Regions from separate parts of the Leclercia sp. S52 genome, predicted to be linked through region 2. Evidence: predicted binding sites of a transcription regulator. Region 2 holds the regulator's gene; each other region holds the start of a gene.
The links. The regulator LexA, encoded in region 2, represses DNA repair genes until DNA is damaged. The targets are predictions, from matches to a motif close to TNCTGTATGTACATACAGNA.
Positions count from the first base shown of each region.

Region 1: AAHB66_RS10455 (YebG family protein) is a predicted target of LexA. The motif match lies at 9,088-9,107, and genes of this name have one in related genera.
Region 3: sulA (SOS-induced cell division inhibitor SulA) is a predicted target of LexA. The motif match lies at 1,664-1,683, and genes of this name have one in related genera.

Region 1 covers NZ_CP152474.1:2,170,016-2,180,583, reverse strand. Annotated here, with positions in the region: gene oqxB (multidrug efflux RND transporter permease subunit OqxB) at 1-1,936, opposite strand, end outside; gene AAHB66_RS10490 (efflux RND transporter periplasmic adaptor subunit) at 1,961-3,136, opposite strand; gene AAHB66_RS10485 (helix-turn-helix domain-containing protein) at 3,473-3,826, shown strand; gene AAHB66_RS10480 (GNAT family N-acetyltransferase) at 4,230-4,832, opposite strand; gene catA (type A chloramphenicol O-acetyltransferase) at 4,888-5,565, opposite strand; gene AAHB66_RS10470 (TonB-dependent siderophore receptor) at 5,855-8,044, shown strand; gene AAHB66_RS10465 (DinI family protein) at 8,141-8,380, shown strand; gene AAHB66_RS10460 (glutathione peroxidase) at 8,486-8,968, shown strand; gene AAHB66_RS10455 (YebG family protein) at 9,121-9,438, shown strand; partial or broken gene AAHB66_RS10450 (alpha/beta fold hydrolase) at 9,529-10,387, opposite strand; gene AAHB66_RS10445 (LysR family transcriptional regulator) at 10,497-10,568, opposite strand, start outside.
Region 2 covers NZ_CP152474.1:273,562-284,129, reverse strand. Annotated here, with positions in the region: gene zur (zinc uptake transcriptional repressor Zur) at 91-606, shown strand; gene AAHB66_RS01295 (CsbD family protein) at 676-885, opposite strand; gene dinF (MATE family efflux transporter DinF) at 1,027-2,346, opposite strand; gene lexA (transcriptional repressor LexA) at 2,410-3,018, opposite strand; partial or broken gene AAHB66_RS01280 (diacylglycerol kinase) at 3,129-3,498, opposite strand; gene plsB (glycerol-3-phosphate 1-O-acyltransferase PlsB) at 3,654-6,074, shown strand; gene ubiA (4-hydroxybenzoate octaprenyltransferase) at 6,170-7,039, opposite strand; gene ubiC (chorismate lyase) at 7,052-7,549, opposite strand; gene malM (maltose operon protein MalM) at 7,732-8,697, opposite strand; gene AAHB66_RS01255 (maltoporin) at 8,811-10,118, opposite strand; gene malK (maltose/maltodextrin ABC transporter ATP-binding protein MalK) at 10,190-10,568, opposite strand, start outside.
Region 3 covers NZ_CP152474.1:1,677,238-1,687,805, forward strand. Annotated here, with positions in the region: gene ompA (porin OmpA) at 1-777, opposite strand, end outside; gene sulA (SOS-induced cell division inhibitor SulA) at 1,131-1,643, opposite strand; gene AAHB66_RS07890 (TfoX/Sxy family DNA transformation protein) at 1,861-2,487, shown strand; gene yccS (YccS family putative transporter) at 2,472-4,607, opposite strand; gene AAHB66_RS07900 (YccF domain-containing protein) at 4,626-5,072, opposite strand; partial or broken gene helD (DNA helicase IV) at 5,196-7,251, shown strand; gene mgsA (methylglyoxal synthase) at 7,354-7,812, opposite strand; gene AAHB66_RS07915 (DUF2057 family protein) at 7,892-8,554, opposite strand; gene AAHB66_RS07920 (CoA-binding protein) at 8,726-9,139, shown strand; gene hspQ (heat shock protein HspQ) at 9,179-9,496, opposite strand; partial or broken gene rlmI (23S rRNA (cytosine(1962)-C(5))-methyltransferase RlmI) at 9,557-10,568, opposite strand, start outside.

The DNA.
Region 1 (10,568 bases), 1.9 Mb from region 2:
TACGCTGGTCGAACGGCTTCAGGCCGAAGAAGACCGTCCCCGTATTCGGCGTATTGGTGAACTGCAGCGCGTTCAGCCCCGGGAACGCGACCGCGTAGTCCACGCCTTCGGTATTCATCCCGATTTCGCTCATTTTGCGGATCACCGCATCGGTGCGCGCCAGCGACGAGCCTTCCGGCATCTTCACGCCGCCAATCAGGTACAGCTTGTCCTGCGTCGGAATAAACCCGCCGGGTACCGCTTTAAACATGACGCCCGCGGCACAGAGCAGCAGCAGATACACCACAAACACCGCCCCGCGTCGGCCGAGCGTTTTGCCCACCAGCCCCTGATAGCCGTTCGAGCTACGATGGAAAAAGCGGTTAAACGGACGGAAAATCCAGCCGAACAGACGATCGATAAGCCGGGTCGGGAAATCTTTCGGCGCGCCGTGCGGTTTTAACAGCAGTGCTGCCAGCGCCGGAGAGAGCGTCAGCGAGTTGATGGCAGAGATGACCGTGGAAATCGCGATCGTCACCGCAAACTGCTTGTAGAACTGCCCGGTAACGCCCGAGAGAAACGCCATCGGCACAAACACGGCGCACAGCACCAGCGCAATCGCGATAATCGGCCCGGACACTTCTCGCATCGCCTGATGCGCCGCCGCAAGCGGAGCAAGTCCCTCTTCGATATTTCGCTCGACGTTTTCCACCACCACAATGGCGTCGTCCACCACGATACCGATGGCCAGCACCAGCCCGAACAAGCTCAGGGTATTCAGCGAGAAGCCCAGCAGGTAGAGAATGCTGAAGGTCCCCACTACCGACACCGGCACCGCGATCAGCGGAATGATCGACGCGCGCCAGGTTTGCAGAAACAGGATCACCACCAGCACTACCAGCACCACCGCTTCCAGCAGCGTTTGCACGACTGCACGAATGGAGTCGCGCACGAAAACGGTCGGATCGTAAGGTGCCGCCCACTTCATATCTTCCGGGAAACGGGTCGACAGTTCGTCCATTTTCGCGCGCACCGCGTTAGACAGATCGATGGCGTTCGCCCCCGGAGACTGGAAGATACCAATCCCGACCGCGTCTTTGTTGTTCAACTGGGAACGCAGCGCATAGCTGCCGGACCCCATTTCGATACGCGCCACGTCGCGCAGGCGCACGACCGTACCGTCCTGCGTCGTTTTCAGGACAATATTGCCAAACTCTTCTTCGGTATGCAGACGGCCCTGGGCGTTAATGGAGATCAGGAAATCGCTCTCTTTCGGCAGCGGCTCGGCGCCAAGCTGCCCGGCGGATACCTGCACGTTCTGCTCCTGCATCGCCGTGACCACATCCGAAGCGGTCAGCCCGCGGGCCGCCACCTCGTTGGGATCCAGCCATACGCGCATCGCGTATTCACCCGAGCCGAAAATCTGGATCTGGCCGACGCCGGGCAGGCGTGCCAGCTCGTCCTTCACCTTCAGCGTGGCGTAGTTACGCATATACAGGGAGTCGTACTTACCGTTGGGCGAAAACAGATGCACCACCAGCGTCAGCGTCGGGGACTGTTTCTGGGTGGTAATGCCCAAACGCCGCACGTCTTCCGGCAGACGCGCTTCGGCCTGCGCGACGCGGTTTTGCACCTGAACCTGCGCCTGATCCGGGTCGGTTCCCGGACGGAAGGTGACGGTGGTGACCAGCACGCCGTCGGAGCCCGCAACGGACTTCATGTACATCATATTCTCAACGCCGTTGATCGCCTCTTCCAGCGGCGTCGCCACGGCCTCAGCAATCACTTTCGGGTTGGCCCCCGGGTACTCCGCGCGCACCTGCACGCTTGGCGGCACGACGTCAGGATATTCGCTCACCGGCAGCAGCGGGATGGCGATTAACCCTGTGATAAAAATCAGAATCGACAGGACGGCGGCAAAAATCGGCCTGTCGATGAAAAAGCGGGAAAAGTCCATGGGTTGGATTCTCAGGTCAAGGGATCAGTTGAGGGCGGCGCTGGCGGTCATGGCAACGGTTTTGGCGTTAACCGGCATACCCGGCATAAACACTTTTTGTAAACCCTCGACGATGACTTTATCGCCAGGGTTCAGCCCCTGCTGCACGATGCGTAGCCCGTCTGCCAGACGTCCCGGCGTGATATCGCGACGCTGTGCTTTGCCCTCTTTATCAACCACGTAAACATACTTGCGATCCTGATCGGTCAGCACCGCCTTGTCGTCGATCAGCGTGGCTTTGAATTCCGCGCTGCCCGGCAGGCGTACGCGGGCAAAAAGGCCCGGCGTGAACTGACGCTGCGCGTTATCCAGCAGCGCGCGCATGCGGATAGTGCCGGTACTCGGCGTTAGCTGATTATCCAGAAAATCCACTTTGCCCTGATGGGGATACCCCTCCTCGCCCGTCAGGCCAATCTCGACCGGTAGCGCCGTGTGATTGCTGGACGCCCCCTGCCCGTTGCGGGCCAGATTTTGATAGTGAAGGTAGGTCGACTCATCCACGTCAAAGTAGACGTAAACCGTCTTCTGCGAGACCAGCGTGGTGAGGACGCTGGCGCTGTCACCCGCGGTGACAAGATTACCGCTGGTAATCAACGCGCGGCTGGCGCGGCCATCGATAGGCGCGGTGACTTTGGTGAAATCGAGGTTAAGTTGCGCGGCATCAACCGCCGCCTGTGACGCGCGAATGTCGGCCTGCGCCTGGGTGGCAGCCGAACGACGCTGCTCCCACTCTTCGCGGGATACCACGTTGGTATTGACTAATTTATCGGTACGGTTCGCTTCACTACGCGCCAGGTTGGCCTGCGTTTTGGCTCTCGCCAGCGTGGCCTGCGCCTGTTCCAGAGCGGCGCGATAGGTTCTGTCATCGATAGTGAACAGCACCTCGCCCTTTTTCACTTCCTGGCCGTCGGTGTAATTCACTTTATCAATGTAGCCGGAAACGCGCGGGCGTAGCTGAACGCTCTCCACCGCTTCGATCCGGCCGTTAAAGCTATCCCACTGGCTGATGGATTTCACGACCACGTTTGCTGCACTGACAGCGGGTGCTTGTGGCGCAGCGTTTTGCGCGACGCTGTCATCGCACCCGACGAGCAACACGGAGGCGAACATCGCCCCCAGTGCGCTCAGATGAAAGTTACCCCAGGTTTTTTGCAGGCTCATTATTTTTATTCCGGTAATTGTAGCCGCCGGGCAAGACGCAGGGGAGGCGCTGCGCTACTTCCTTTGTCCGGTGGCTGGCTTAAGGCCATTTGTGTCGTTCATCGCCACAAAACTGTAACAGTTGCGAATACACTATTCCCGGCGATTGTAGGAAGGCGCTTAATTAAGTGCAAGAATAATTGTTGCACTTAATGTGCTATTTGAGTCGATGTTAAAACACCCGTTTCGCTCAGGGATTTAAATGCAATAATAAAATTTGCAATTAACCGAAAAACGCGCCACCTTTAAATGCAACAGATAAAGATACTTTTATACAGGCAGCGTGAGGATAACCAGATGAACACTGGCGCATTTATGCATGATTTACTCGACTGGATCGACAACAACCTGGATAGCCGTCTGGATATTGAGTCCGTTGCCAGGCGTTCCGGCTACTCAAAATGGCACCTCCAGCGTCTGTTTAAGGAACATACTGGCTATCCCCTCGCTGGGTACATTCGCGCGCAAAAGCTGCAAAAATCGGTTGAGCGCTTAACCCACAGCGACGAGCCGATTTTAAACGTGGCGATCGCGCTGGGCTTTGACTCCCAGCAGTCCTTCAACCGCAGCTTTAAGCGTCAGTATGGTCAGGCGCCTGGGGCATGGCGGCGGAGTATGGGTGGCCCGGAAACACAGCAGCTATGCCAGTAATGCATATTTTGCTGCAACGTCGATCTGTAGCCGCAACACTGTGTATAAACAAGGTGCAGCGAGGTGCACGATGGCTGTTGCAAAGCGGAATGCAGATAAGTCAGGGTTAGGGTAGTAGCTATAATAAGGCATCCTCTTTATGCAGAAAATATAACCACCGATGAGTTCCTACGCTCAGGGAGGTAGCGCTGACGGAGGTAGGAATACCGTGCATAAAGAAAACGGCCAGCCTTACGGCTGCTCCGCCAGCGCCACCGTGATTTTAACGGGATAAGCGCTGTGGCGACAAAAAATATCGCTTTATGCCAACGGGTTCCTACGCCCGATTGCGGATGTGCCGCAACGCAGTGACTTTACGACCCTGAGGATATGAAGAAAAGCGTTAACCATGAATTACATAGGGTTACTTTGAGGTTTGCGAGAGGCCTTCCAGAAAGGACTGCCGGGGGCGCTTCGCTTGCCTGTCCTGTGAAACCAGGTTTCTCAACCACTCATCCATTCTCAGCGAATACATCAGGCTTGGAGGTGCATCTTCAACGTCATAAATCTCTTTGACGTATCTCAGTCCTGCTTTCTCAAGAACGTTCTGCGACGTCAGATGGTTTGCTCTGACAACGGCTGAAATCTCGGTCAGCTTAATATCATTAAATCCATATTTTATCGCGCCTCTGGCAAACTCTGTGGCCAGGCCCTTCCCCCAGGCATCTGTGGAAAAGCGATATCCAAGATTATTAATAACAATATCTTTATAACAACGAACAGTCAGCCCACCGAATCCGATGACTTTTTCAGACTGTTCGATAAGTGATATAGCCCAGTTTCCAAACCCTTGCGTGTCCCAATGGACAAGCCAGCGATTCAGAACCGTTTTTGCATAATCAATGTTCGGATAAGGCCCGGCAGGATTAAAAGTGTTCGTGGCGGGATCGCCATAAATTTTGAAAAGGTCGTCTACATCTTCTGAAGTGACAGGCCGAAGATACAATCGATTTGTTTGAACGCGCAAGTTTATCTCCAGAGGTATCAGATCTAAGAGAGATTTTATCTCTTATTAAAGCACATCACGCCTTGTGTTCTTCTGAAAGCCGCTGAATATCATCACACAGCGCCTGTAACTCGTTGATCAGCCTTGCCACGTGGAACCCATCGCACACGGAATGATGCACCTGAACGGCGAGAGGCAACAGTACTTTCCCCTGCTGGTCATAGTATTTCCCCAGCGTGAACATCGGGGAGAAAAAGTTCTGCATGTTAGCGACGTTAATATCAAAACTGGTAAAACTTACCCAGGGAATACCCGAGACGAAAAAGATATTTTCCGGAGACTCACCCTTCGGCCAATAAGCAAGGTCATCACCATGGCGTGAAACGTCTTCTGAATAAACGTTCTGGAAGTGGTGAATATCGCCATCGTACTCACTCCAGATACAGGAAAACGTCTCCGTTTCATTATGGAAAACGGTATAGCTTGGATACACTTCATCCCAAATAACCAGTTCATCGTTTTTCATCGCCATACGAAATTCCGTATGACTGTTTACGATTTTAGAAATAAGGAAAATGATGGTTGGATAAAATTTCCAGCCAGCCTGCTTAATATGTTTTAGCAGCGCGGTAATATCTAATTGCACAGTTTGGTTAAATGTACTTTGAGCAAATGACTGAAACACCTCAAAGTGCTCCCTCCTTGCCCAACGCGATAAATCAACAGGGGTATACTCTGGCGTTATTTTTTTCATTTTTAACCTTAGGGTAGCAAACGCGTTTGTGAGAGTAGCGCATCCTGATACAGGAGGAAAGAAAATGCCGTCGGGTTTCCGCTGCTCCCTCGATTAAGACCTTACTGTCCCCTCCTAAAAAACCCCATCAAATTCATGCCATTACATTAACATTTTTTAACACTAACTGTTTACATTGTAATGATTATTCATATCATCCTGATAATCACTATCACCTTAGCAGGTGATGTTCTTGCGGTACGGGGCATCTACGCCACCGAGACCTTTAAAAATCAGGACGATCACAATAATGAAACCGCGTTACCTCTGGGCTTTAAATCATTGTTTATTAATGATGTTATCCGCCAATGCCTCGGCTGAAACTCAAAAAGAAGAGTCGCTGGTGGTCTCTGCCAGCCGAACGAATCACTCCATTACCGACATGGCACAGACCACCTGGGTCATTGAACAAGCTGAAATCGAACAGCAGGTTCAGGGCGGTAAAGAGCTGAAAGAGGTGCTGGCACAGCTGATTCCCGGGATGGATGTCAGCAGCCAGGGGCGTACCAATTACGGGATGAATATGCGTGGTCGTTCGATGATGGTGATGGTCGACGGCGTGCGGTTAAACTCCTCGCGCAGCGACAGCCGCCAGCTGGATTCTATCGATCCGTTCAATATCTCCCGCATTGAAGTCATCTCCGGCGCAACCTCCCTTTACGGCGGGGGCAGTACCGGCGGCTTAATCAACATCGTCACTAAAAAGGGCCAGCCGGAAACGGAAGTCGAGTTCCAGACAGGCATGAAAACGGGCTTCAACAGCCATAACGACAATGACGAGAACGTCGCGGCAGCGGTCAGCGGCGGTAACGACAACGCATCAGGGCGCCTGTCAGTGGCGTATCAGCGCTTTGGCGGCTGGTACGACGGCAATGGCGACGAGGTGATCGTTGATAATACCCAGACCGGATTGCAATACTCCGACCGCCTGGACGTGATGGGCACCGGCACGCTGAATATCGACGATAATCAGCAGCTGCAGGTCACCACGCAGTATTACAAAAGTGAATCCGACGGTAAGCACGGCCTCTTTCTTGGCGAAAACTTCTCGGCGGTGACCGGTTCCGGCAATGCCTACAACAAAAACAACCTCGACTCCGACCGTATTCCGGGCACCGAACGCCACCTGATCAACCTGCAATACGCCAACACCGATTTCTGGGGCCAGGATCTGCTCGCCCAGATTTACTACCGTGACGAGAGCCTGACGTTTTATCCCTTCCCTACCCTTTCCGGCGGCCGGGTCACCAGCATTGGTGCATCACAGCAAAAAACCGATTTCTACGGCGGCAAGCTGACCCTTAACAGTAAACCGCTGGACGATTTGACGCTGACGTGGGGTGTCGATGCCGAGCATGAAACCTTCGACGCCAATCAGCAATTTTTCGACCTGAATAAAGCAGCGGCCAGCGGCGGCATGAAGCTGGATAACGCCTATAACGTCGGGCGCTATCCGGGCTACAGCATCACCAACCTCGCTCCCTTCCTGCAGTCCAGCTACGACTTCTCCGCCATCACCCTGAGCGGCGGTGTGCGCTATCAGTACACGGAAAACAAGGTCGACGACTTTATTGGTTACGCCCAACAGCAGGGTATCGCCACGGGCAGAGCCACCTCGGCAGACGCCGTGCCGGGCGGAAAAACCGACTACAACAACCTGCTGTTTAACGCCGGTATTCTGGGCCATCTGACCGAACGCCAGCAGCTGTGGTTTAACTTCTCCCAGGGCTTTGAGATCCCGGATCTGGCGAAATATTACGGCTCCGGCACCTATCAGCTGGTGAACGGCCATTATCGTCTGGTCAACAGCGTTAACGTTAATGACTCAAAACTCGACGGGATTAAAGTTGATGCGTTCGAGCTGGGCTGGCGCTACACCGGGGATAACCTGCGCACGCAGATCGCCGGATACTATTCGCTTTCCGACAAAACCATCAACATCAATAAAAGCGACATGACCATCAACGTCGAAGATGACGAGCGTCGCATCTACGGTGTTGAGGGTCAGGTGGATTATTTCTTCACCGACAGCGCGTGGAGCACCGGCACCAACTTCAACCTCATCAAATCAGAAACCCGCGTCGACGGAAAATGGGAGAAGCTGACGGTAGACAGCGCCAGCCCGTCCAAGATGAGCGCATGGGTCACCTGGGCCCCGGGCGACTGGACCTTGCGTCTGCAAAGTACGCAGACGTTTGATTTGTCTGACGAAGCCGGTAAGCACATTGATGGCTATAACACCGCTGACTTCATCGGCAGTTACCTTCTGCCGGTGGGCAAGCTGAGCTTTAGCGTCGAAAACCTGCTGGATGAAGACTACACCACCGCATGGGGACAGCGGGCACCGGGTCTTTACAGCCCAACCTACGGCGCTGAGAACCTCTATACCTACAAAGGTCGCGGTCGTACCTTCGGCCTGAACTACTCGGTCCTGTTCTGATCGTCGCTTCTGCCGCCTGCATAGCGGGCGGCAGTTGACAGATGTCATTGCCCCGGTAAGAATGCTGTACATTAAAACAGTATTTAAGGGTGTGTGATGTTCGTTGAACTGGTTTATGACAAAAGAAATGTGGCAGGACTTCCCGGCGCAAGGGAGATCATTCTGGCTGAATTGACCACCCGTGTGCACCGTATCTTTCCGGATGCCGAGGTGAAGGTTAAGCCGATGCAGGCCAACGGCCTGAACAGCGATGCCAGCAAAAGCGATCGTGAGAAGCTTAACCGCATGCTGGAGGAGATGTTTGACGAGGCCGATATGTGGCTGGTTGCGGAGTAAGTTTTATAGACCCGGAGACCGCTTCGTGCCAGAAGCAGACGTGTTAAAAATCAGAGTCTATAATCCAGAACGCCTGCAAAAGGGTTCCGCTTTGAGGTTTCCGACATGACGAGCTTTCATCAATTGACTGCCACCAGCCTGCGTGGCGAGCGCATCTCTATGGCCGACTATGCCGGTAAGGTGGTTCTGGTGGTGAATACTGCCAGCCATTGTGGCTTCACGCCGCAGTACGCGGGCCTTGAAATGCTCTACAAAAAGTACGCCGAACAGGGGCTGGTGGTGCTGGGTTTCCCCTGCAACCAGTTCGGCAAGCAGGAACCCGGTGACGCCGACGCGATTGCCCGGACCTGTCACATCAACTACGGCGTGAGCTTCCCGATGTTCGAGAAAGTGGAGGTTAACGGCACGGCTACGCACCCGGTGTTTCGTTACCTGAAACACGAATTGCCCGGCATTCTGGGTGGGCGGATCAAGTGGAACTTCACTAAATTCCTGATTGGACGCGACGGCAAACCGCTCAAGCGTTTTGCACCGATCTCGACCCCAGAGAAAATAGAAGCCTCTGTCCTTGCGGCACTGCAAATATAAGTATTTCTGTCATTTAAACTATTCATGTAGTGCATACCGGTCAGGAGCTGCGGGAAGCTGCTCCCCGATCGCAGGACATGTCAGCACATTTTGGCTGCAACACAAACGCGGAACTGCTATACTGTATATAATTACAGTATAGGGGGTGCATAATGGCTGTTGAAACAAAATTTGTTGTCGTAAGAAAAGGTGAAGAGAAAATGACATTTGCCAGTAAGAAAGAGGCTGACGCTCACGACAAACTGCTCGACCTGGCGGAAGCATTCACCGACTGGCTGTTGCAAAGCGGAATGCAGATGGACGAAACGCAGGCTGAGAATCTTGGGCTGTATCTTGCCGAGCAGAAAGAGGCCGTTCAGCATATCCTGCGTACCAGCAAGCTCCCTGAGCTTAATGCCGTCACTGCAACAGATGAAAAAGAGTCAGATGCGGCTGGCAGTAAAAAAATCAGAGCCGTTAAAGCTGCCTGATCGCCAGAACGCATCATCACCGATCCTGTCGCCGCAAGCGGGAAACCGCTCGCGGCTTTTTTGTTGTAGGGCCTGGTCTCCACGCTTCGTTCACTCCGGACACTGACGCTCCAGCCATTGCCCGACGACGGGCCATAATTTCTCCTCACATCGCGCCCGAAAAAAGCCCATATGGCCAATAGCCTTAAGACCAAAATCGGCGTGCCGTATGTCGCGGCGTTCGATTTTTGCGTTTTGTACGGGCGCCATCAGCCGCGCTATGGCTTCAGGGTTAGCCCAGGGGTCGTCATCAAAACCCATCACCAGCACGGGTAACGTTACCTCACTTGCCCGCTGGCGTGCATCCCAGTCAGGATCGTCGTAGAAATAACCCGGCATTGCGCTCCAGCGCCCCCACTGAAGCATCACTGGCGCCGGTAAATCTTCGCCCAGCCCCAGACGCCGGGCCGGCATGTATCCGAAAATACGACAAAGAACCGGGGCCAGCACACGCAATAAGCACCACACCCGCACCTTTTCTGTCGTTTGTTTTATTGTGCTCGTTACACCGGCGTGTGAGGCCACAATGACCGCGGCCTGCAGGGCGCGGGTGGCAGTCGAAAGCAGAACGGCGTGCCCTCCTACGCTGTGCCCTACCGCCAGCAGGCTAAGTTCCGGGAAACGCGCTTTAGCCCAGGCTGTTATGCATCCGACGTCCTGCTCTATCCAGTCTGACATTGAGACGCTGTAGCTACGGACCATCCCCGATTTCGAAAGACCCGTGCCACGATAATCATAAGTGAGGACACTGAACCCCCCTGTTGAAAAGGTACTCTGCGAATCCTTTATAAAAGGCCTGCACAACCGCCGTTGCGGGGTGAAGGATAACCATCGCTTTGGCATCGCTTCTTTCCCAGAGCGTGGCAGCCAGAAATCCGCCTTCCTTTACGGGTATTATTATTGAATTCATTCGTTGAGCCTTCTTTATGTGGTCATACCAGTTACATTCAATCTAGCTTTTACTCCCGCATCTGGCGATTTTTTTCTGCTGCTCCACCTGCCCGGCCTACAACACATCCTCAGATTTTCAGGGTATCGATCACCGCTCTCAGGGCCGGTGACACGTTGCGATGGGGATAATAGAGGAACAG
Region 2 (10,568 bases):
CGTCAGGGTAGCATACCCGCGGGATCTCGGCGTTTAGGCCAGAACATGGTAAACTGGCGGTTTGTTATTCCACGTCATTCGAGGTGCAAAATGGAAACGACCACAATGCAGGCACTGTTAGCGCAAGCCGAAAAGCTGTGCGCGCAACGCAATGTGCGCCTGACTCCGCAGCGCCTTGAAGTGTTGCGTCTGCTGAGCCTGCAAAACGGGGCCATCAGCGCCTATGACCTGCTCGACCTGCTGCGCGAGAGCGAGCCGCAGGCCAAGCCGCCTACCGTCTATCGGGCGCTCGATTTCTTACTTGAGCAGGGCTTTGTGCATAAAGTGGAATCGACCAACAGCTACGTGCTGTGCCATCTGTTCGATCAGCCTACCCACACCTCAGCGATGTTCATCTGTGACCGCTGCGGCAGCGTGAAGGAAGAAGGCGCGGAAGGGGTGGAAGATATCATGCATAGCCTGGCGGCGAAGATGGGCTTTGCCCTGCGCCACAACGTGATTGAAGCGCACGGACTGTGCCGCAACTGTGTGGAAGTGGAAGCCTGCCGCCATCAGGAAGATTGTCAGCACGATCACTCTATCCAGCTAAAGAAAAAGCCGCGCTGAGGGCAAAAAAACGGGCGACCTGAAAGGTCGCCCTGGGCGTACATCCGTGTACCTGCGGGTATAGGTTAATTACCAGCGATAGTTGTTACGGGTTTCCCAGTCACCAACTTCTTTCTCTGCCTGGTCTTTCTCATAACCATAGCGTTCCTGGATTTTACCCACCAGCTGGTCACGTTTACCTTCAATGACGGTCATATCGTCATCAGTCAGATCGCCCCACTGTTCTTTTACTTTACCTTTGAATTGCTTCCAGTTACCGCCGACTTGGTCTTTATTCATCATCGATTCCTCTTCGTTCGGTCGTTAAGGTTAAGTTCGTCCTGAAATACGTTTCGTGCTGGACGTGATAATTATTATAGATAACCCTGCGGCGTTAGGTTTGTTATTCGGAATCTTTTACCATTCAGCCAGGCGAAGCCGCTATGAAAACCAGCTGCCGTTGCGCCAGTGACGGTGCCAGATCCAGGCCAGAGAGAGCCCCCGCAGGGCCAGGAACACGCTCAGGGCCAGCCACAGGCCGTGGTTACCCAGCCACGGGAGGGTGAACAGCGTCAGGCCAAATCCGGCGGCCGCCACGGCCATGCTGTTGCGCATCTCTGCCCCACGGGTTGCGCCGATAAACATGCCATCCAGCAAATAGCACCAGACGCCCACCACCGGCAGGACCACCTGCCAGATAAGATAGTGGCTCGCCAGCGCGCGCAGTTCAGGCAGCGAGGTCAGCAGGGCAATGATCCTGTCTCCTGCAAGGGCATAGACGAGCGCAAAGGCCAGCGCCACCAGACCGGACTGTCGGCAGGCCGCCCGCCACACTTCCCGCAGCTGGCCGCTTTCCCGTGCGCCGTATGCCTGCCCGGAGTGCGCCTCAACCGCATAGGCGAAACCATCCAGCGCATAGGCGGTAAAGGTCAGCAGGGTCATCAGCACGGCATTGACGGCGATAATTTCCGGCCCCAGCCGCGCGCCCATCACCGTCAGCGCCCCGAAGCAGAGTTGCAGCAGCAGCGAGCGCAGCATGATGTCGCGATTGAGGGCCAGCAGCTTGCGGATGTTGCCCCGCCAGCTCGCTTTCAGCAGCGCCAGCGAAATACCGCGCAGGGCCAGCACCCGCCAGACCATCCACAGGCCGATTAACAGGGTGGCGTACTCTGCGATAGCGGTTGCCAGCGCGGCCCCCTGCACGTTCATCTGCAGGCCCATCACCAGCCACAGATCCAGCACGATATTGAGCAGGTTGCCCACCACCAGCAGGATCACCGGCGCCCGGGCGTACTGCACGCCCAGCAGCCAGCCGAGCAGCACCAGGTTAGCCAGCGAAGCCGGGGCGCTGAGCCAGCGGATCTCAAGGAAGCGCCGCGCCTGATGGAGAACGGCCTCGCTGCCGCCGACGATATGCAGCGCCAGATCGATAAGCGGCGTGCGCAACAGCACAATCAGCAGCCCGGCACCCAGAGCCAGGATCAGCGGCTGCACCAGCGCGCGGGCCAGACGCAGCGGATCCTTTGCGCCATAGGCCTGGGCGGTAAGCCCGGTGGTGCTCATGCGCAAAAAGAGCAGCAGCATAAACAGGAAGCTGGTTGCCGTCGCGCCGATGGCGACACCGCCCAGATAGACGGGCGAATCAAGATGACCAATTACTGCCGTGTCCACCAGCCCAAGCAGAGGGACGCTGATATTGGAGACGATCATGGGAAGTGCAAGACGCCACAACGCCTTGTCTGAAGCAGTCAGGAGAGACATGAAAATGTTCGCCAGAGGCAGGAAAAGCAAACTGCGGCAGCGCCGCAGTTTGTCAGAAATCAGTTATAACCATTCACCGTTGCGGATGACGCCAACCGCCAGGCCTTCGATGGAGAAGTTATTTTCACGCAGGTCGACAACTATCGGGGAAAACTCGCTGTTTTCCGGCAGCAGCTGCACGGTGTTGCCCTGCTTTTTCAGGCGCTTAACGGTGACTTCATCATCTATGCGCGCCACTACGACCTGACCGTTACGCACGTCCTGCGTTTTATGCACCGCCAGCAGATCGCCGTCCAGAATACCGATGTCTTTCATCGACATACCGCTTACACGCAGCAGAAAATCTGCGCTCGGTTTGAACATGCCTGGATCGACCTGATAGTGGCCTTCAATGTGCTGTTGCGCCAGCAGCGGTTCCCCGGCAGCGACGCGACCGACGAGCGGCAGGCCCTCTTCGGCTTCAACCAGCAGGCGAATACCACGAGACGCACCGGAGACAATCTCAAGCACACCCTTGCGCGCCAGTGCCTTAAGGTGCTCTTCGGCGGCATTTGGAGAACGGAAGCCAAGACGCTGCGCGATTTCTGCACGCGTCGGCGGCATACCCGTCTGGCCGATATGATCCCGAATGAGATCAAACACCTCTTGCTGCCTGGTCGTTAACGCTTTCATTCCGCCCCCCTGGGTGTATATACAGTTATGCTGTGAGTATATACAGCTAAAGGTGATTTTGGAACCACAAACCGCATAAAAAACCAGAGACTTGTTCGGTTTCTGAAGGCTTATCGTAAATGTCCCCAAAGCAGCGTGACCCAGGTAAACAACGCAACCATAATCGCCATCAGCACTGCGGCAGAGCCCATATCTTTGGCCCGGCCCGACAGCTCGTGAAAATCAGTGCCGATGCGGTCGACTACCGCCTCGATCGCACTGTTCAGAATTTCGACTATCATCACCAACATCACCGAGCCAATCAGCAATACGCGGGTGATGGGATCAACATCCAGCCAGCAGGCAATAATAATCGCCGCGACGACCGCAACCCCCCTCCTGGCGAAATGCGGCTTCATTGATCCAGGCAGCACGGATGCCCTTCCATGAATAGCCGGCAGCTTTAATGATTCGGGTTAACCCAGTGGTATTATTGGCCATTAAAAGAAACCTTTCTTCGAAAATAGCGTCAGAAACGGTGGCTTAAGCGCCTGGCGCAGCCACCGGAAGTATGACGGGTAACAACAGAAATTTTGCGCGCTTTCTGTTATCCTTGCGCCGCAATTGCATTTTTAACCAGAGGCTTTACATCGTTTATGTCTGGCTGGCCACGAATTTACTACAAATTACTTAATTTACCATTAAGCGTCCTGGTAAAAAGCAAGTCTATTCCGGCGGTTCCGACGCTGGAGTTAGGACTCGATACCTCGCGTCCTATTATGTACGTTTTGCCTTATAACTCGAAGGCCGACTTGCTGACGCTGCGCGCCCAGTGCCTGGCGCACGATCTCCCCGATCCGCTGGAGCCGCTGGAGATCGACGGCACCCTGTTGCCGCGCTACATCTTTATCCACGGTGGCCCTCGCGTGTTCACCTGGTACACGCCGAAAGAAGAGTCGATCAAGCTGTTCCATGACTACCTCGATCTGCACCGCAGCAACCCGCTGCTTGACGTGCAGATGGTGCCGGTGTCGGTGATGTTTGGCCGCCGTCCGGGGCGCGATAAAGGCGAGGAAAACCCGCCGTTGCGCATGCTCAACGGGGTGCAGAAATTTTTCGCCGTCAACTGGCTGGGCCGCGACAGCTTTGTGCGTTTCTCGCCGTCAGTCTCACTGCGCCGCATGGCCGATGAGCACGGTACGGATAAGACCATCGCCCAGAAGCTGGCACGCGTGGCGCGCATGCACTTTGCCCGTCAGCGTCTGGCCGCGGTAGGCCCGCGTCTGCCGGCTCGTCAGGATCTGTTTAACAAGCTGCTGGCCTCGAAAGCGATCGCCCGCGCTGTCGAAGACGAAGCGCGCAGCAAAAAAATCTCCCATGAGAAGGCGCAGCAAAACGCCATCGCCCTGATGGAAGAGATTGCGGCTAACTTCTCCTACGAGATGATCCGCCTCAGCGACCGTATCCTGAGCTTTACCTGGAACCGTCTCTATCAGGGGATCAACGTGCACAACGCCGAGCGTGTGCGCCAGCTCGCTCACGACGGCCATGAGATTGTCTACGTGCCCTGCCACCGCAGCCACATGGACTACCTGCTGCTCTCGTACGTGCTCTATCACCAGGGGCTGGTGCCGCCGCACATCGCTGCGGGTATCAACCTTAACTTCTGGCCGGCAGGCCCGATCTTCCGCCGTCTGGGTGCGTTCTTTATTCGCCGTACCTTTAAGGGCAACAAGCTCTACTCTACGGTGTTCCGTGAGTATCTGGGCGAGCTGTTCAGCCGCGGCTACTCGGTGGAATATTTCGTGGAGGGTGGCCGTTCCCGTACCGGGCGTCTGCTCGATCCGAAGACCGGCACCCTGTCGATGACCATTCAGGCGATGCTGCGCGGCGGTACGCGTCCAATCACCCTGGTGCCGATCTACATCGGTTACGAGCACGTGATGGAAGTGGGTACTTACGCCAAAGAGCTGCGCGGTGCTACCAAAGAGAAAGAGAGCCTGCTGCAGATGCTGCGCGGCCTGAGCAAGCTGCGTAACCTCGGCCAGGGGTATGTCAACTTCGGCGAACCTATGCCGCTGATGACCTACCTCAACCACCGTGTGCCGGAGTGGCGCGAGTCCATCGATCCGATCGAAGCGGTGCGTCCTGCCTGGCTGACGCCAACGGTGAACGCCATTGCTGCCGACCTGATGGTGCGCATTAACAACGCCGGGGCGGCCAACGCCATGAACCTGTGTTGTACCGCCCTGTTGGCCTCTCGCCAGCGCTCGCTCACCCGCGAGCAGCTGACCGAGCAGCTCGACTGCTACCTGAACCTGATGCGCAACGTGCCTTACGCGGCAGATGCCACGGTGCCGACCGCCAGCGCCAGCGAACTGATCGAGCACGCGCTGCAGATGAATAAGTTCGAGGTCGAGAAGGATACCATCGGCGATATCATCATTCTGCCGCGCGAGCAGGCGGTACTGATGACCTACTACCGTAACAACATTGCGCATATGCTGATGCTGCCTTCGCTGATGGCTGCCATCATTACCCAGCATCGCCAGATCAGCCGTCAGGCGCTGCTGGAGCACGTCACCGCCCTCTATCCGATGCTGAAAGCCGAGCTGTTCCTGCGCTGGAACAACGAGGAGCTGGTTGAGGTGCTGGATCAGCAGATTGCAGAGCTGACCCGCCAGGGACTGATTTCGCAGAAAGAGGACGTTCTGCTGATCAACCCATCCCGGGCACGCACGCTGCAGCTGCTGGCGGCGGGCGCACGCGAAACCGTGCAGCGCTACGCCATTACCTTCTGGCTGCTGAGCGCTAACCCGTCGATCAACCGCGGTACGCTGGAGAAAGAGAGCCGCACGCTGGCACAGCGTCTGTCGATGCTGCACGGCATCAACGCGCCGGAGTTCTTCGACAAAGCGGTCTTCAGTTCGCTGGTGTTGACGCTGCGTGACGAGGGTTATATCAGCGACAGTGGTGATGCCGAGCCGGAAGAGACGATGAAGGTGTACCAGATGCTGGCAGACCTGATTACCTCCGACGTGCGCTTAACGATTGAGAGCGCGACGCAGGGCGAGTAGTGCATAAAAATGCCGGGTGGCGGCTCCGCCTTACCCGGCCTACGATTTAGCAGAACCTGTAGGCCCGGTAAGCGCTAGCGCCACCGGGCATTTTTTTATGCCCAGTAGCTAATCGCTAACCCGACAAACAGCACCAGACCGACGTAGTTGTTATTAAGAAACGCTTTAAAACAGGCGTCGCGCTCGCGGTTGGCGATAAGCTTCTGCTGGTAGATAAACAGTATCCCTGCCGCCGCGACTGCGGCGTAAAAGGCCCCGTTCAGCTGGTTCAGATAACCAATCGCCACCATCAGCCCCAGCACTGCCACCTGTAAAATCCCGATGATCAGCTTGTCCTGACGGCCAAACAGAATGGCGGTGGATTTGATGCCGATTTTCAGGTCATCGTCCCGGTCGACCATCGCGTACTGGGTATCGTAGGCTACCGCCCAGAGGATATTCGCCAGGAACATCAGCCAACAGCTCAAGGGCACGCTTTCGCTGACGGCGGCAAACGCCATCGGGATCGACCAGCCAAAGGCCGCCCCCAGCACCACCTGCGGCAGATGGGTGTAGCGCTTCATAAACGGGTAGACCCAGGCCAGGGCCAGCGCTGCGACGGAGAGCAGAATGGTCATGGTGTTCAGGGTCAGCACTAACAGGAACGACAGCAGCACCAGCACCACAAACAGCGTGCGCGCCTCTTTCTCGGTGACATCGCCGCTCGGCAGCGGACGATTCGCGGTGCGTTTCACATGGCCGTCAAACTTACGATCGGCATAGTCGTTGACGACACAGCCTGCCGCACGCATCAACCAGACGCCCGCCACAAATACCGCCAGGATCCACAGCGGCGGCAGCCCGGGGGTTGCCACCCACAGCGCCCACAGGGTCGGCCACAGCAGCAGCAGCGCACCGATCGGCTTGTCGGTTCGCATCAAGCGGTGGTACGCCAGCAGCTTGTTCTGCGTCAGACTCCACTCCATTTTTTCTTCCTCTTAGTACAACGGCGACGCCGGTAAAAACAGCTCGGTCAGCATCAGGGGCTTACCACTTAAGCGCAGGCGGGAACGGCGTCCCCACAGCCCGGCATCGCGACCAATTTCAATAAAATCTCGGGTAAGTTCGGAGGAGGTGAACAGATAACGCCCCAGCGGGGTTTTGCCCATCTGCTGCAGCGCCAGCTCCGGCCCGGTGAGCGTGGATTCAGGCACCACGGTGCGTCCGGCCAGCCACGGCTCGCCGTCGGCACAGAGCAGGATCTCCCGCAGCCAGTAGCGTGCCTCCTGCGGCAGCAACGGCAGCTCATCCGCGACCGCGTCAGGCGTGACAAATCCCTCCTGAATGAGGGTGACGGTGACCTTTTTGCCCTGCTGCTCAAAACGTTTGGTCATGGAATCTTCCAGCAGCAGCCAGTCGAGCTGCTCCGGTTCCAGCGCAGGGATTTCGTCAAAATAACGCAGCGCGCGCAGTTGCGTTAGCGCGGGGTGTGACATGCCAGACTCTCCGATACATAACGTGAAGCTATTGTATCGCAGAAACGCGGAATGGGGGCGGGCAAACGTGAACTAGCGAACATTATCGCAACAGAGATGCAACAGCGGCAGACCGTGCAAAAAAAAGTGCGCCCGTAAGGGCGCACCAAACTACTGACAAAATCAGCACTGTGGGGAGACGGTCACCCCTTGCCTTTTACACTGCTGATAAAGGTGGAACGGGCAGTGGTCGAGCCTAAACGCTCGGCTTCATCAAGGAGTTTCAGCGCCTTGTCGACATCGCCTTTATCTACTGCCTGTTTAATGGCCTGATTGAAGTAGGTTTCGGTGTCGTTAAGCACCGGCTCGCTCTTCTTCGCAGCGACCGGGGCAGCAGCGGTCGCCGGTGTAGCGGTGGCCGGGGCTGCGACTGGCGCGGCATAGACCGGAGCAGGTGCTGCGGTGTTACCCACGGTCACCGGGCCGGTGCCGGAAGAACCAAACAGCGGGCCAACCAGCACGCTGGAGGCGCTGTTGGTGGAAACTTTCAACCGCAGCTCACCGTCGGTGACGTGGCGGGCAAGCGGGTCAGGAATATCCGGTACGGCGTTGCCGGTGCCTTTGGCATAGGCTTTTGCCGGGTTGATGAGTTTGGTGGATTGCTGCAGATCTTTATCGGTAGTAAACACCAGCACATACAGTTTTTGCTGGCCCAGTGCAGGCGTCAGGCGCATTACCCCTTCCAGGCGGTCAGCGCTCATTACGCCCGGCTCCTGGTAGGTGAAGTACTCGCTCGGGAAGTAGGCCGATGGCGTCAGGTTCTGATCCAGAATCAGCACGTTCGGGGCGAAGACGCTGGTTTGCTTGTTCACAATACTGTTCAGCGTCAGGGTGATTTCACCGATATTGGCAGGCACGCTGTAGGCCGCCACCGGGCCGGCGATCCCCGGCACATTCAGGGACTGACCGCCGGTAGAAAGCTGAGTGGTCTGGGCTTTCGACTGGTCGACAGGCGTCCAGACCAGCTGTTGCAGCGCAGCGGCCGGAACTGCAGGCGCGGCGCTGGTGTTTTGCGGTACAAAGTTGACGTTAGCGAGAGTGATGGCTGGGGCACTTGCCAGCAACCCTGCAGAGAGGCACAGCGCGACGAGACTTTTCTTCATTTTCATTGTTTTTACCTCAGATAGCATAAGCACTGCGGTGGCCAGGCAATAGCGCGCAGGACTCTACGAAGAGAGGGGCTTACGCCCCTCTTTTAGGTCAGTACATCAGGTGTTACGTATTACCACCAGATTTCCATCTGGGCGCCGAAGGTCCACTCATCGTTGTCGCCGCGGCTGAAGGTTTTGGTAGAGGTGTCGTTATACGCGATGCCAGAGGTGTAGCCAGTATCGCCGTTGTTTGCGTAACCCCATTTCTCATCCCACTTGGCGTAGGTTGCGAATACACGGATAGCCGGACGAGACCAGATGCTGTCGCCTGCCTGCCACTGCTGTGCCAGGGTGATTTTGTACTGGCTGTTGGTGTCGTCAGTTTTCTGAGATTTGACGTTGTCGTAGCCCACTTCCAGCAGGGTGGACATGATTGGTGTCCATTTGAACATTGGACGAACACCGACGGTCCACCACTCGGTACCGTTGTTGTTGTCACGGTCGATGTTCTGGTACATACCGACGTACATCAGATCCCACTGGTCAGCCAGGGTGATGGCACCGTGGTCGAGAACGCGCAGCAGAGAGCCGTCGTTATCAACGTTACCGCCCTGTGGAATACCTTTGCCGTTAGAGGTCATGGAGTCCGTGCCGTACTGCAGAACGAACTTGTTGAAGCCTTTCAGCATGCTCTGGGTGTGTTCAGCAGTGAACAACCAGCCATCTTTAGAGGCGCCAGGCTGCAGGTAGAAGTCGTCAGGAATGTTGGTATGACCGTAGTCAACGCCCAGCTCCAGGGTACCGCCTGGGTTGATTTCCATGCCCGCTAAACGGATATCGAAGACATCGTTTGGCACGACGTTGTCATAAATACGGTCGCCATTCGCATCACGATCGGCGAAGGTCGCAGAACCGCCGGACTCAGAAGAGCGGGTGGCTGCCAGAGAGAGTTTACCGAAGCCCAGATCGATGTTTTCGATACCTGCACCAGGACCTGAAATATCCCAGTAGTAGAAGTCGATCATGTGGACGTCATGACGCTGATAGAAGCGCTTACCGGCCCAGATGGTAGAGCCTGGCAGCCATTCAATCAGGTTTTTACCCTGCACGTTTGCTTCACGGAAGGCCGGGCTGGTTGATTCCCAGTCGTTCTGCTGTGAAACAGAGTAGGCTACGTTGGTGTCGAAGTAGAAGCTCTTGTCGCCTTCTTTCCACACTTCCTGGCCCAGTTTCAGTTCGGCATAGGTTTCACATTCGTTACCAAGACGGTATTTACTTTGTGCACCTGTTGCCTGGAAACACTGCTGTTCGCCACCACTCCCGGTCCAGCCAATGCCAGAACGAGCATAACCTTTAAAGTCTACAGCGCCGGCCTGGGCAGACAGGATGCCTGCCGCAATGGCGACCGCCAGAGGGACTTTGCGCAGAGTAATCATTATTCTATCTCCTGAGATCATTGCTTTTCTTTGAACACTTCACCTGATGGTTTCGTGCTTATTATTGGGATTGCTTAAACGCCTGGCTCCTGATGCAACCGACGACATGCAGTGCCATCTTCCCGGAAGAGATGGCAGCGCTCTGGCGGCAAGCCGATAGCGAATGTGGCACCCTCTTTTACCAACACCACGTCATTCTGGCGGTACACCAGGTTCTGACGAATGGCGGGGATCTGGATATGAATCTGTGTTTCATGACCAAGTTGCTCAACCACCTGAACCTCGCCTTCCAGCGTCACATCAGCGATGTGGCTCGGCAGCAGATGCTCAGGGCGGATCCCGAGGGACATGTTTGCCCCCACGTTGACGTTTGCACTGTCTACCGGTAACCACACCTGCTGGCGGTTCGGCAGCTCTACCTGAACCTGTTCGATAGCGGTGGCGGTGACTTTG
Region 3 (10,568 bases), 1.4 Mb from region 2:
GGAACCATCTTTAGGATCCAGGTTGCTCAGCTGGGTGTACAGCTGATCCAGTGCCTGCTGACCTTCTGGTTTCAGGGTTGCTTTGTTGAAGTTGAACAGAACGTCAGACTTCAGAGTGAAGTGCTTGGTCTGTACTTCTGGAGCTGGTGCTGGAGCTGGAGCAACGATTGGCGCTGCTTCTTCCTGCTGGCCGAAACGGTAGGAAACACCTACGCTCAGCATGCCGTTGTCTGGACGAACACCAACGGTGTTGCCGTCGCCGATGTTGTTAACCCACTGGTATTCCAGACGGGTAGCAACGTCACGGGTCATTGCCCACTCAACGCCACCTGCGAATACTGGAGATACGCCAGTGTCGTGGTCGTCGCCAGCGATGCTGTTGCTGGAGTCTGCACGCCATACCATGCCGCCCAGACGGGTGTAGATGTCTACAGCGTCATTTACTGGGTAGCCCAGTTTAGCAGTCAGCTGAACGCCCTGTGCTTTGAAAGCACCGTTAACGTTGTCGCCTTTGTAAGGCATGCGGCCCAGCCAGTCGTAGCCCATTTCGAAGCCAACGTACGGGTTAACCTGATAACCACCGAACGCGCCTGCGCCCAGCTGGCTTTCGTGAGTTGGGCCGTCGTTGTTCAGAGCGTCGTTATACCAGCCAGTGTCATGGAACTGAGACCAGCCCAGTTTAGCACCTGCATACCAGGTATTATCTTTCGGAGCGGCCTGCGCTACGGTAGCGAAACCTGCCAGTGCCACTGCAATCGCGATAGCTGTCTTTTTCATTTTTTGCGCCTCGTTATCATCCAAAAATCGCCATGAGAATCTCAATGAGAGTCACGGTTAAATCCTTCACCGGGGGGCGGGGACAAAGAGTAAAGCTACCGATATCTTCGGTTTAGGCCGAGCACCCCTGGCGATGTAAAGTCTACAACGTACCTGAAAACTTACAAGTGTGAACTCCGTCAGGCATATGAAAAAAAAGTTTTGTATACACAATATTTAACATTTATGGCGAAGATTTAGGCGTGCTAAACTGGAGGAAGCCGCGGCAGACAAGACTTGTCGCGGCTTTTAGAAAGGGAACCAATGGCGTACAGCGCTTGCAAAAAAAATTCCAGGAAAACTCTTATTTTTACTTAATGATACAAATTCGAGTGAATTTTTAGCCCAGAAAGGTGTCCGTTGCCCAGAGCATTCATTCGAACAGGACGCATAATAAAGCCCAGTGCGTTACCTTCTTCGGCCGCTTCGGCCAGGCGATGTTGTTCCGTTTCGGTTAATTCTTCCGTAAACCAGCCAATCACCACGCTGTAATTCCCGGTACGCAGGGCCCTCACCATCGATTCTACAGTATGGCAGGGATCCATCTGGCTCACCTGCATCACTTTAGTCAGCGGTAAACCTGCGGATTGTACCCATTCACGGCTCAATTTCTGCTGCGGCGTCAGCCACAGCTGCCAGCGATCCTGCTGACCAAGCTGCTGTAACAGGGGCAGCAATAACAGCTGCGTCATCATGGGCTGGTCTTCACGGTAAAGCACTTCACTAATCAGCCCGGTGGACATGTACGCAGCAGCGGAACTCCGTGCACTTTTGCCAGCGGAAGAAGAGAAAGTTGTTGAACGGTTTGCATAGCCTGAAGAGTACATAATCAATCCAGCCCTGTAGTTACTGTATGGATATACAGTAACCCCTGTACGTCTAAAGATCAACCTCATTTTCGGAAAGCTCCTCGCAAATTTGGTTTGTTATTCAGACCGATTGAAAAATCATCTTGCCGTTCGATCATAACTTACCTATTTTTTGGCTAACGGATCCGTTAACAAACGACTTTACTATTACTGCATGATTTAAAAGGGAAATATCATGAAAAAGTTATCCTATGAGCGGATCTATCAATCTACGAAATATCTTTCATCACTCGGTGATGTTGAGCATCGGGCCCTGTTCGGCGGATACACCCTGGCGGTGGATGATGCGGTCTTTGCGATGGTCTCAGAGGGGGAGTTATACCTGCGCGCCTGTGAAGAGAGCGCACAGTACTGCGTCAAAAATGCCTCCTCTTACTTAACGCTGGTGAAGCGGGGGCGCGCGGTATTGCTGAACTATTACCGTGTCGATGAGGCGCTCTGGCAGGATCGGGATAAGCTCCTGCAGCTCTCCTCATTTGCCCTCGAAGCCGCGCGGCGGGAGCGCCGCGAGCGGTACAAGCGCGACAGGCTGAAAGATTTACCCAATCTCACCTTTCAGCTTGAGATCCTGCTAAACGAGGCGGGCATCAGCAACGAAGAGGCGTTACGCACCCTCGGCGCCGAGAAGTGCTGGCTGAAGATCAGGGAACTTAACAAGCACCTGAGCTACAAGGTGCTGTTTGCGCTGGAAGGGGCAATCGTCGGTCTGCACGAGGCGGCGCTCCCGGAGAACAGACGCCGGGAGCTGGTGGAGTGGTACAAAAGGCTGCCGGTGGATAACAGCACTCACTCTGGCAGTTGATTAACGTGCTGCTGTAAACGACAAATTTCTGGCAGCAACGCGATAAGCAGACCGATTTGCTGCAGCACCAGCGGCGCTTTGCTCTCGGCACCCGGTTCAATATGCGAAATGCGTTGCGCCAGTTCGGTCAGAGCCTGCTGAACCCGAGGTTCATCCGCCGGGCGTTGATGCAGCGCATCATCTACATAGCAAACGGCATCATCAAGCAATGCCAGGATGGCTGGGCTGGTCAGCCGCTCGCGGTGCGCACCCAACGCCGAAATGTAGCTGGTAAAGGTGTGGTTCAGGCACAACAGACGGAACGCAACCTCGCGCGTTTCCGCTGTCGCCCGCGGTTCCGTGGACATGTTTGAGACTACCGACGCCAGTTCCGCGTCGCGGTTATAGGCATCACGCCGGGCAATGCGATACGCCAGGCGATTATCGCGGCCCTGATGATACTGCTCAAGGATGGCATCCAGATACCGGCAGTTGGCATTCATCGCCTGATCCAGCACGCGCGGCAGATTACGGAAGCGCCAGTCTGGCCAGATAAAGCTTACTGCGGCCCAGGCAATGGCGCAGCCAATCAGGGTATCGATGACGCGCGGTAGCGCCACTTCAAAGCCTTCCCCGAGCAGGTTGAAACAGAGCAACACCAGCAGGGTAATAAACATGGTGGCATGCGCGTACTGAACATTGCGAAACGCAAAAAACAGCACCCCGGTGATCACAATCAAGATCAGCTGGCCTTCCAGGGAGGGAACGAAGTAGAGGATGGGCAGCCCGATGGCGACCCCGACCAGCGTACCGATAATACGCAGCGCCAGCCGGTGGCGGGTGGCATTGTAGTTCGGCTGACAGACAAACAGGCTGGTCAGCAAAATCCAGTAGCCGTGATTAAGCCCGGTTATCTGTATAAAGGCATAGCCAATACAAAGTACTAGCGACATCCTCACCGCATGGCGGAACAGCGCTGATTCCGGTGAAAAGTTGCGGCTTAAGCGCAGCCACATATCGCTGAAACCGTGCAGGCTATCGTCGGCAAGCTGGTTCTCCACATCATTGCGGGGCATAGCCAGCGCCTGCTCGGATTCGATGGTGGCGAGCTGGGCGTCAATGGCGCGCAGGTTGTTCAGCAGAAAACCCAGCGCTTTCATCTGTTCTGCTGAGGTCCCGCTGGCCTGGACGCGATCGAGCGCCGCATCCAGGTGCGTGAAGGCCCGCTCAAACCGTGGATCGTGCTGATAGGGGGTGCGCAGCAGGATAGATCGTGACAGCTGATGGCAGGCCTGCGACTGCATGGAGAGCAGGCGCTGGAAGCGAAACATCACGTCGCTGTAGCGAAACTTCTCGCGCAGATCGGCGTACTGAATATGCGAGGAGCTGGCGCGCTCGTGAATATCCTGCGCCACAAAGTAGTAGTGCAGGGTGCGGCGGGTGCCGCGCTGACCGCGATCGCCGCGCAACCGGGTAAGCAGCGAGGCTTTAGTCTGGTTCAGCGTGGTCACCAGCTGGCCGTTCGCCAGCGCCAGATCGTACAGCGGCGCCTGGCCATCGCCTTCAATGTCCGGGTCAAAGAGCCGGGACTTGAGCTCCAGATAGTGCGCCAGCTGCTCATAGCTGCGGGCCAGATTGTCCTGCAAGGGGCGAATGGGGAAAATCAGGTGTCCGGCCAGGGTAAGCAGGTTATACCAGACAGCCCCCAGCAACAGCAGAACCGGCTGCTGATACCACTGGTCGTAAAGCGACACCCCCAGCATGGTATAGATAGCAATCAGCAGCGCGCCAAAGGCAATGGTGGCGTAGCGCTGTCCCAGCCCGCCCAGCAGGATGAATACGCTGGTGGAGAGCATCAGGCCGATGGCGAACAGCCACGGCCAGGGGAAAAGCAGCTCTACCGACGCCGAGGCGATAAAAAAGCAGATCAGCGTGATCACCAGATTGCGCAGCCGACCGGCGAGACGGTCATCCAGATCGGCCAGCGCACCGGCCACGACGCCCAGCGTCAGCGGAATGGTGAGCTTCACGTCGCCCAGCCACCAGGGCAGGGCGGTGCTGCCGCACAGGGCAATAAAGATCCTGACGTTATACAGCCAGGCGCTGTTGAGGGTGTAGCGGCGAAGCAGCGGGCTTAGCATGAGCGCTCGGGATCCTTGTTACGGAAAACGACGGCGGGCGTTGGCTTCCCGGGCGGCGCGGGCCACTTCTACCGGAACGACCCGGCGTCCGACAGGCCACAGGGCAATGGCGGCAATTTTGAAATTGGCGATCCCGACCGGGATACCAATAAGCGTAATGCACTGGGCGATCCCCGCCGCAATGTGCATGACACACAGCCACCAGCCGAAGAAGATCAGCCACAGGATGTTGAGCAGTGTTCCGCCGGTGTTCATCAGCGCGTTTTTGCTGCCAGGCTCCAGCTCATCCACGTGGACCGCTTCATTACCGTACGGAACCAGCGACAGTTTGGTGATCTCCCAGCAGGAACGGGTCAGCGGCAGGGTGAAGATCAGCACCACGCTGATCAGCGTTGCCAGCAGCCAGGCGAGCGTGGTGGCAAAACCACCGAGGACAAAATTCAAAATATTCAGAACGGTACGCATAAAACCTCAATTCTTTCCGTAATGTTGAAGCCCTGCTGATTGTAACGTTTTTTTGCGCTGGAGCACCTGAAAACTGGCAGTTAAACTATCAGGCAATTACTCACGTTGTGGATCGGGCTGGACATGGAACTGAAAGCAACTTCGTTAGGCAAGCGCCTGGCACAACATCCGTACGACAAAGTCGTTCTGCTCAACGCCGGGGTGAAAGTCTCAGGTGAACGCCACGAATACCTCATTCCCTTCAATCAGCTGCTGGCGATTCACTGCAAGCGCGGCCTGGTCTGGGGCGAGCTGGAGTTTGTCCTGCCGGAAGAGAAAGTGGTGCGGCTGCACGGTACGGAGTGGGCGGAAACCCAGCGTTTTCACCATCATCTGAACACGCTCTGGCAGCAATGGAGTGCTGAAATGAGTGAGGTGGCGGCGCAGGTGCTGCAAAACGCGCTGAATGACATCGCCACCAGCAACGCGCAAAACAGCTGGATGACGCGGGATAAAACGCAGGGCCTGCAGCAAAAGATTAACCAGGCGATCCAGGCCCTTCCGCTGTCGGTTTCACGTCTGGAGGAGTTCGATAACTGCCGGGACGCCTGGCGTCAGTGCCGGGCCTGGCTGGAGGATATTGACCAGAGCCGGCTGGCGCATAACCAGGCGTGGACCACCGCCATGCTCAGCCAGTATGCTGACTTTTTTTGCCGGTATTGAGTCTTCCCCTTTGAATCCGGCCCAGGCCCGGGCGGTGGTTAACGGTGAGCAGTCGCTGCTGGTGCTGGCGGGAGCCGGCAGCGGTAAAACCTCGGTGCTGGTGGCGCGGGCGGGCTGGCTGCTGACCCGCAATGAAGCCGTTCCCGAGCAAATCTTACTCCTGGCCTTTGGCCGTAAGGCAGCCCAGGAGATGGATGAGCGGATCGAGGCGCGGCTGCACACCCGCGACATTACCGCCAGAACCTTCCACTCCCTGGCCCTGCACATCATCCAGCAGGGGAGCAAAAAGGTGCCGGTCGTCAGCAAGCTTGAGAATGACACCGTGGCGCGGCAACAGATTTTTATCGAGGCCTGGAAACAGCAGTGCAGTGAGAAAAAAGCGCAGGCCAAGGGCTGGCGTCAGTGGCTCGAAGAGGAGCTTGACTGGAGCGTACCGGAAGGCAGTTTCTGGCAAAACGAGAAGCTGGCGCGTCGGCTGGCTCCGCGGCTCGATCGCTGGGTAAGCCTGATGCGGATGCACGGCGGCGCGCAGGCCGAGATGATTGCCGGTGCGCCCGAAGAGGTCCGGGCCCTGTTCTCAAAACGGGTGAAGTTAATGGCCCCGCTGTTAAAAGCGTGGAAAACCGCCCTCAAGGAAGAAAATGCCGTCGATTTTTCCGGGTTGATCCATCAGGCGATCGTGATCCTCGAGAAAGGCCGCTTTATCAGCCCCTGGAAGCACATCCTGGTGGACGAGTTTCAGGATATCTCCCCCCAGCGCGCGGCGCTGCTGGCAGCGCTGCGGGCGCAGAATAAGCACACCACCCTCTTTGCCGTGGGGGATGACTGGCAGGCGATCTACCGCTTTAGCGGCGCGCAACTGTCACTGACCACGGCGTTTCATCACTACTTTGGCGAGGGCGATCGCTGCGATCTCGACACCACCTACCGCTTCAATAACCGGATCGGTGAGATCGCCAACCGGTTTATCCAGCAGAACCCGCACCAGCTGGCAAAACCGCTGAACAGCCTGTCGGCAGGCGATAAAAAAGCGGTCACGCTGCTGGCTGAAGATCAGCTCGATGCCCTGCTGGATAAACTGAGCGGTTACGCCAGGCCGGAAGAGCGCATTCTGGTGCTGGCGCGCTATCACCACCTCAAGCCCGCCAGCCTGGAGAAAGCCGCGACCCGCTGGCCGAAACTGCAGCTCGATTTTTTGACCATTCACGCCAGCAAGGGGCAGCAGGCAGATTACGTCATTGTGGTGGGGTTGCAGGAAGGGAGCGATGGTTTCCCGGCACCTGCGCGTGAATCGGTGATGGAGCAAGCGCTGCTACCTGAGGTGGAAGATTTTCCCGATGCCGAGGAGCGGCGGTTGTTGTACGTGGCGATAACCCGCGCCCGTCACCGCGTCTGGCTGCTGTTTAACAAAGAGCAGCCTTCACGCTTTGTGGACATGTTGAAAGAGATTGATGTGCCGGTGGCGCGAAAACCGTAGCGATAATTTGCCCGGCGGCGCTTCGCTTGCGCGGGCCTACGGGTTGTGCGGTTTGTGGTTTTTGTAGGCCGGGTAAGGCGAAGCCGCCACCCGGCAGGGCCACTATTTCAGACGTTCAGCCAGATAGCGCTGATAATCCGGGATTAAAATCTCCACCTGGTCGTTGAACTGCGGAGAGGCAATGATAAAGTCCGCCGTCGACAGGTTGGTGGCGACCGGAATGTTCCAGACCGTCGCCAGACGCAGCAGCGCTTTAACATCCGGATCGTGCGGTACGGCATTCAGGGGATCCCAGAAGAAGATCAGCACATCAATCTTGCCTTCCGAAATCAGCGCGCCCACCTGCTGGTCGCCGCCCATCGGGCCGCTCAGCAACGCATTAACCTGAAGCCCGGTTTCGCGATGGATCAGATTACCGGTGGTCCCGGTGGCTGACAGCTGGTGTTTTTCCAGCAGGGATTTGTGACGCTGAACCCAGTTGAGCAGCATCTGTTTGCAGTGATCGTGCGCCACCAGCGCGATATGTTTGCGGTCCGGCAGTGTGCGGGTTGTGAGTTCCATAATCTCTATCCGTTAGTTAACTGGTTACAGATTACTGGAAGCACCTGACGCTGCAAGGGAAAGGGATAAAAAATGCGGCTCAGGACGAGGGTTGTTGCTTCGCCCACTGCAGAAAACGGCTGCGGGTTTCGGGATCGGCCTGGGCAAACCAGTATTTGAGCCGCTGCTCCGTCAGATTCTGGGACTGCGGCGGCGGCATATCCAGCTCCGACACGCCGGATAGCAGGGTACTGTCATCGGCCATGGTGGTGGAGAACTGCGGTATCGAGGCGCTCTGACCGGCTTTGTTATAACGCTCGGTATCGTACTCGTAGTTCACGCCGGTCGGCGTATCGGTGATCGCCAGAATATCCAGCTTCACCGGGATCGGGGTCGCATCGCCATCCAGCAGTTCAATATGCGGTGAACGATCAAAAAGTTGCGACTCTTTTTCTGTTTCCAGCCGGGGAAGGCTAAAATTAACCTGACTGATGCGCTGGGTGTTGAAGCTGGCGACCAGGGGAGGGGAGATATAGACCCGTTCTTCATGGTTGCCGATGCGAATGGTCTTCTCTACCCGAAACACAATCTGATGCGGGCCGTTATCCAGCTCAATGCTGTCCGCACCGCGCAGCAGGGAACTGGAGACTTTTTTTCCGTCCAGCACCAGCAGGTCGATGTCCGTAGAGAGCCGCAGCGTTGTGGCAAAAACGCAAACCGGCATGAGCAGCGCAAACAGACTCCAGGCAATGCCGGTTTTCATAAAAAGCCCTCTTAAAAGACGCGCATCGCGAAGAATGTATCAAATTTTTTCTTCAAACATATTTACTAACATATAGACATTATCTGGCCATTTGCCCTCATGCAGACGTATGGGATGGCCGGTTGCTCATACTGCCTTGATATTGATGTTGAACACGCCAGGAGGAAGTTCATGAAACAGAACGATATAGCTGAAATCCTTTCCACCACTCGAACGATTGCGCTGGTGGGAGCAAGCGACAAACCCGATCGCCCAAGTTACCGGGTAATGAAATATCTTCTCGATCAGGGCTATCACGTGATCCCGGTATCGCCAAAAGTGGCGGGCAAAACGCTGTTAGGCCAGCAGGGATACGGCACCCTGGCGGAGGTACCGGAAAAAATCGATATGGTGGACGTATTCCGTAATTCGGAAGCCGCCTGGGGAGTGGCTCAGGAAGCCATTGCGGTTGGGGCGAAAACCCTGTGGTTACAGCTTGGGGTGATTAACGAACAGGCCGCGGTGCTGGCACGTGACGCAGGGATGAACGTGGTGATGGACCGTTGCCCGGCAATCGAGATCCCACGCCTGGGCATGGCGAAGTAATAAAAAAACCCGGTCAGCCGAGGGCTACCGGGTTTCTCTTTAGTTGCGCAGGCGCGGGGCCTGTAACTGTCTGCGGATCGTTTGCGCCAGTTCATCCATGGAAGGCTGTTCAGGGTGTTCATCCTGCTGCTCGCCACTGAGCTGAGCTTCGGCAAGATAGGTATGCACGGCCTGGCCTTCGTCGTCTTCCATCACCACGTGGTACCAGGGGGCGGCGCGGAGTTCTGCGTTCACCGCCAGCTCATCCGCTGACGGTTCATCGAGGGAATATTCCGGGTCGATATCCACGACCACGCCCAGGTATCCTAACAGGGAGTGGCGGACCTGCTGGCCGATACCGAATTTGCTGGCAATCATAGTCACCTCCCGGGAAACGTTACTTACTCTATAGGTGAGGGCAACATTCCACTTTTCAAGTTACATGATGCGACAGGCAAATCCTTTCAGATACAGCCCTTCCGGATAGGTAGCGATCACCGGATGATCGGCCGCCTGACGGAACTGCTCTATAAATTGTACATCACGGCCAGCATCTACAGCGGCATCCGCGATAATTTTCTGGAACAATTCGGTGGTCATCAGGCCGGAACAGGAGAAGGTCAGCAGCACGCCGCCCGGGTTAAGCAGCTGGATCGCCAGCATGTTGATGTCTTTATAGCCGCGGCAGGCACCCATCAGCTGGTTTTTATTTTCGACGAACTTCGGCGGATCCATCACGATCACGTCAAACTTCTCGCCCTGGTCGCGGTATTTGCGCAGCAGCTTGAAGACATCATCGCGGACAAATTCGGCTTTGCTCAGATCCAGCTTGTTCAGCTCAACGTTCTGCTTTGCCACGTCCAGCGCTTCCTGCGACGTGTCGACGCTGACAACCTGGCGGCAGCCGCCCATCAGGGCTGAAACGGCAAAGCCACCGGTGTAGGAGAAGCAGTTCAGGACGCGTTTATCGGCAACGTACTGGCGGGTCGCCAGACGGCTGTCGCGCTGATCGAGGTAATAACCGGTCTTATGGCCCCCCCTGAATATCCACCAGCAGTTTCATACCGTGTTCTTCAATAGGCAGCAGGGCCGGCGGCAGTTCACCGGTGACCGGACCCTGGGTCAGCTCCATCCCCTCTTTTTTACGCACCGCAACGTCGCTGCGATCGTAAATGGCGCATTCAGGATACTGCGCCTGCAGGGCGCTGATTAACGCCGCACGCTGATATTCAGCCCCCGCGCTTAACAGCTGCAGCACCAGGAAGTTACCGAAACGGTCGATGGTCACGCCCGGAAGACCGTCGGATTCACCGGCGATCAGGCGATAGCTGTCCAGCCCGTCGCGTTTTGCCAGCCAGTCGCGCCACTGCTGCGCCTGCTGCAGACGACGCACGAAGAACGCGATATCGATGGTTTCGTCTTTATCGAAGGTCCAGACGCGGGCGCGGAT